2 regions of the Levilactobacillus sp. genome follow, and region 1 is predicted to be linked to the other one. Evidence: predicted binding sites of a transcription regulator. Region 1 holds the regulator's gene; the other holds the start of a gene.
What was found. The regulator LexA, encoded in region 1, represses DNA repair genes until DNA is damaged. The targets are predictions, from matches to a motif close to CNAACANNTGTTNG.

Region 1 (2,398 bases):
TAGCATGAATATTATAGCAACCGTTAGGAAGTGATAAGGGTTCGCGAAAAAACGTGAAACAATTGGCAAATTCGAATATTTTATTTTTGTAGTGCGTGAAAACGGCTTCTCGGGGAATTATAACCGAATATTAATCAAAAACCTATCGCATAGAGTTAATGTTTCCGGTATAATAAGGACATTCAAGAGAGAAATGAGGAGATTCGATTGACTAACGTGTACTTAGCAGGACCCTTCTTCAGTGATGAACAGATTTCCCGGATTGAACGGGCAGAAAAGGCCTTGGCTGCCAATCCCCGGGTGGGCAACGTCTTTAGCCCCCGATTGAACGAAATTCATGACCTGGAAATGGGGACGCCCAAATGGGCAACGGAAACCTTCCAAATGGATGTTCACCAGATTGACCAGGCGGATGTCGTCGTTGCCCTAGTCGACTTCGTGGACGACCAGGTGGATTCGGGGACGGCCTTTGAAATTGGGTACGCCTTTCACAGTAAGAAGCCAATCGTGGTCTTGCACGAGAAGGATACGATCTTAAACCTGATGTTGGCAGAGGGGCTCCACGCCTACTTACGCGAAGCCGAAGCCTTGGCCGCTTACGACTTTTCAACCTTGCCAGAAAGCCATTATCACGGCGAAGTCATCTAGCAATCGGTGGATTGGTTAAATCAGTGCCTGCGTCAGCCAGGGTTCCGCCTGCTCTGGGGAACACCTCCAGCCTGAGGAACGGTCTTCCGGTTCGCTTGAAAGCCTGGCAAAACCGGCCAGTCTTTCAAGTCGTCCCACGCTGTAACCTGGCAAACAACGCCAGGTAACACCGTCGACACAGCTGGCTCCACCCTGGCCCTGGCTGTCTCCGGCGAGATAATGCCTATCAGTCCCGCGGTGTTGACAAGAAAATAATTGAGCAGCTAACTGCTAACAAGGGGTTAGTCGGTTATTAGTGGTCAGCACCTTTGGCGAACGGTAGGTGGCCAGTTTTGGTTATTGCAGTCGTCAACAACTAGTCTTAACGCGAAATCGCATGACGGCAATCTTTCTAGCCGATTGCTGCCAGTCAATCTTCAGTCACTAAAAAAGCCAGTCCTCAAATCGAGAGCTGGCTTTAACTTAAGTATGCAGAGTCTAGTGGACATCGTCGCGGAATAAGCCGACGACTTTACCCAAGATGCTGACGTGATTCAAGATGATTGGCGCCATGGTGTCATTTTCTGGTTGGAGCCGGTAGTGATCGGCTTCTTTGAAGAACCGTTTGCAGGTCGCTTCGTTTTCTTCGGTCATGGCAATGACGACATCGCCGTTATCGGCGGATTGTTGCCGGCGGACGATGACTTGGTCACCATTTAAGATGCCGATATTGATCATACTTTCGCCGCGAATCGTGAGCATGAAGAGTTGATCGTCATCGTTTTCGAATTCAGGTGGCACAGGGAAGTAATCTGTGGCTTCCTGAACGGCGAGAATCGGTTCGCCGGCCGTGACGGTCCCCAAGACGGGAATCTTGGTCTGTTCTTCGTGGACGCCCAGTTCTTCCAGTCCTGCCGGCGTGACTTCCAGCGCCCGGGGTTTCGTGGGGTCCTTGACCAGCAGGCCTTTCTTTTCCAGGCGGGCGATGTGACCGTGGACCGTTGAAGTTGAGGAAAGCGCCACGGCTTCCCCGATTTCACGGACAGTCGGGGGATACCCTTTTTCGTTGACCCGTTCCCAAATGAAGCGGAGAACGGCGATTTGTTTGTTCTCAGAAGCCTTACTCATTTTTTCTGCCACCTCGTTCGTCATTCGTAGTTTTGTTTAGTGCAATTGTAGCATAGGTACCGAACGTTTTCAAACAGATGTTCGGTTAAATTGGTTGAAATTTGAAAATAACCCTGATATGATAGGTGTCGACTTGAATTTTTAAGGAAACTTCGATAACTAAACCCAAAATTTTTTCTCAAGGAGGACTGTTCATGGCAGAACCAACAATGGACACGTTATTAACGCGCATCAATGAACTTGCACACAAAAATAAGGCGGAAGGCTTAACGCCCGAGGAAAAGACGGAACGTGCCGGCTTGCGGCAACAATACCTAAAGCTCTTCCGGGCGAGCTTCAAGAGCCAAGTCGAGATGTTGCAGGTCTACGACAAAAATGGTAAGGAAGTCACCCCGGAAAAGGTCCGGCAGATTCAACGCGACAAAGGCTTACGGGACGATTAAGGCGTACTGGCGGGTCCTTTTTGGGATTCGCTCTTTTAATTTGCGTTAAGTTTGTGTAGAATTGTTAAATGAATGACTTCATCAAAGGAGGGGAAACGACTTGGCAACTTGGATCTGGATCTTAATCGTGATCGTCGTGGGGTTGGCCTGTGCAGCAGGTGGCTTTTTCGGCGCACGGAAGTACATGGAAAACTATCTGA
Region 2 (2,398 bases), on a different contig from region 1:
ACAAGAAGGTCTTGTCGGTGGCCCCGTCCGCCAGCATGGGCTGGGCCACGTCGCTGAAGGTAGCCCGCAGATCTTGCAGGCGCCGACGCAACTTGGGCGTGGCCTGAGGGGCGTCGCGGCTGGTGTCGATCAGGTGGTCCAGCGGCCGACTGGTGATGGCGGCCGAATACATATCGCGCGAGCGGCTGACCAGGTTGTGGGCCTCGTCGATCAAGAAGAAATTATCGGGGTCCTCGGTTGCAAAGAATCGTTGCAGGTGGACTTGCGGGTCGAACAGGTAGTTGTAGTCGCCAATAATGACGTCACAAAAAAGGCTGGCATCCAGTTGAAATTCAAACGGGTCCAGGGTGTGTTTGCGCGCATAGTCTTCGATGACTGGGCGGGTGAGTTGGTCGTTATGTTGAATTAAGTCCAGCAACGCCGGCTTCAAGCGGTCGTAGTATCCCAACATGTAGGGGTTCTCCTCGGGTGTCAGGTCGGCTTCTTCGGGAAACATGATCTTGTCCTTGGCTGTCAAGGTGATGCTTTTGAGCCGCAACCCCTGGCTAGCCATCAGACTGACGGCTTCTTCGGCGACCCGCCGTGTGCTTTGCTTGGCCGTTAAATAAAAAATGCGTTGAATCACGCCTTCGCCAATCGCCTTGATGCTGGGAAACAGGGTGGAGATGGTCTTCCCGGTACCGGTGGGGGCCTCGGCGAAGAGCCGTTTGCTGGTTAAAATCGTCTTGTACACGGCGACGGCCAGCTCGCGTTGCCCCGGACGATAGGCGCCGAAGGGAAAGCTAAGCGCTTGAATAGTGGGGTCACGCCGAGCGCGCAGGTCCGCCCGAAATTTCAGCCAAGTCACATATTCCGTGATGACTTGCTCAAAGAAGTCCTGGGCTTCTGCACGGGTGATGACTTGGTCGGTCTGCGTTGTGGTCTCCGTGTTGGTCTGGAAGTAGGTCAACGTCAACGTGACCTGGTCCAAGTCGGTTTCTTTGTTCATTAATAGGTAAGCATAGATCTTAACCTGGGCCCAATACAGCGTCAGTGTGTTGTCACTGAGCTGGTCAAATACCGTTTCCGACGTCTTGATTTCCTCAATGCTGGCAGCCTGTTCGGTCAGGGTCACGCCATCGGCTCGGCCGTGAAGCAGGTAGTCGTCGCCGTTTAAGTTCAGTTCCTTATCTAAGTAGTATTCCTTTTGGTAATTTTCACCGCGCTGTTTTTGCAGGCGACGGTGGATCTGAGCGCCGAGAAGCGCCGTGTTCTGGCTGCCTGAGGTGGCACTAAGGTCACCGGTACGCAGGGTGAACTCCACCAGCTCACGCACCCCTAATTTGATTGGCATCCGGCCATCGCCTCCATTTCTGGCAATATCATACCACACTTTCCGCCGAGTTTGAACGCGTGTTCGCGAAAGATATTTTTCTTGTGAAAAAGTTCTAAAAGGATTGGCAATTGTTGTGTAATCGCTTACAATAGGATGCAGAGGTGATTAAGATGAAGACAATCGGATTTCCATTATACCAAGAAACACCCACGCTCCAAGATGACGGGGCGGCCCTGCAACGGATTTGCCAGCGCTATTCTGGGACGGCCACGATTCGGGTCAACGCAAACGTTGAGCTGAATCCGCGGTTAGCCCAGGAAGTGGCGCAGCTTTCCCAGTATGGTGGCGATTTTGTTCAGGTCGTTGCGGACGGCCCGGACGAGGCTCAGTTGGCGGCCGCCATTCATCAGCAGCTGGCCAAAGATAAGTATTGTTATTAACAAGCAAAAAAGTTACGCCACAGGACCTGGACTGGTCGCCTGACCGTTCGCTAGTGCCTGGATTAGGCGGTTCTTAAAATAACTGAATGTCGATTCCGCCCTTAAGTGGTGAATCGCTAATCTCAACGCGCCTGGGGGCAACCCCCCAGGCTTTTTGGCGTCCCCTGACATAGCTGAAACGTGCGCCAACGGGCAGCTGGTCAATTTTCATTGGCAATCGTGCCACAGCTGACCGCCACTTGACGACCGGCAGCCGATTCGCTAAGCTCAAAGCAGACGAGGGAGGAATCGGTATGGACGAAGCACAAGTGGCGCGGCTCTGTGAGATTGCGCCCAAGTATGGCCTGCACCTGGAACATCAGGGTTTGATAATTACCAAAATAAACGATCAAGCCACGACGTTCGATACCGCAAGCTATATGCCTGATCAATTTATTGACCTCTTATCTAAAATCATTGCGACGAATATGAAGGCAGATCTGTGGCAATGGCAATAAAAAATTAGCGCCGTCCCCCGGGGGTCACGACGCTAATTTTATAGACATTTTTATTCCTCTTCCCAACGGTCGAATTCGTTGGGGTGGCTACTGAGGTAGCTCATGGCTTCTTGCGCCAAGGCCTTGCTAGCAGCGGTAAAGTCGTG

Region 2: LKH74_RS07200 (ATP-dependent DNA helicase) is a predicted target of LexA. The motif match lies at 1,386-1,399, and genes of this name have one in related genera.

The regions. Positions count from the first base shown of each region.
Region 1 is NZ_JALCJA010000001.1:384,299-386,696, reverse strand. It holds gene LKH74_RS01850 (nucleoside 2-deoxyribosyltransferase) at 208-648, shown strand; gene lexA (transcriptional repressor LexA) at 1,126-1,755, opposite strand; gene LKH74_RS01840 (DUF896 domain-containing protein) at 1,950-2,198, shown strand; gene LKH74_RS01835 (YneF family protein) at 2,299-2,398, shown strand, end outside.
Region 2 is NZ_JALCJA010000004.1:59,196-61,593, forward strand. It holds gene LKH74_RS07200 (ATP-dependent DNA helicase) at 1-1,333, opposite strand, end outside; gene LKH74_RS07205 (PTS sugar transporter) at 1,486-1,755, shown strand; gene LKH74_RS07210 (hypothetical protein) at 2,049-2,252, shown strand; gene LKH74_RS07215 (hypothetical protein) at 2,303-2,398, opposite strand, start outside.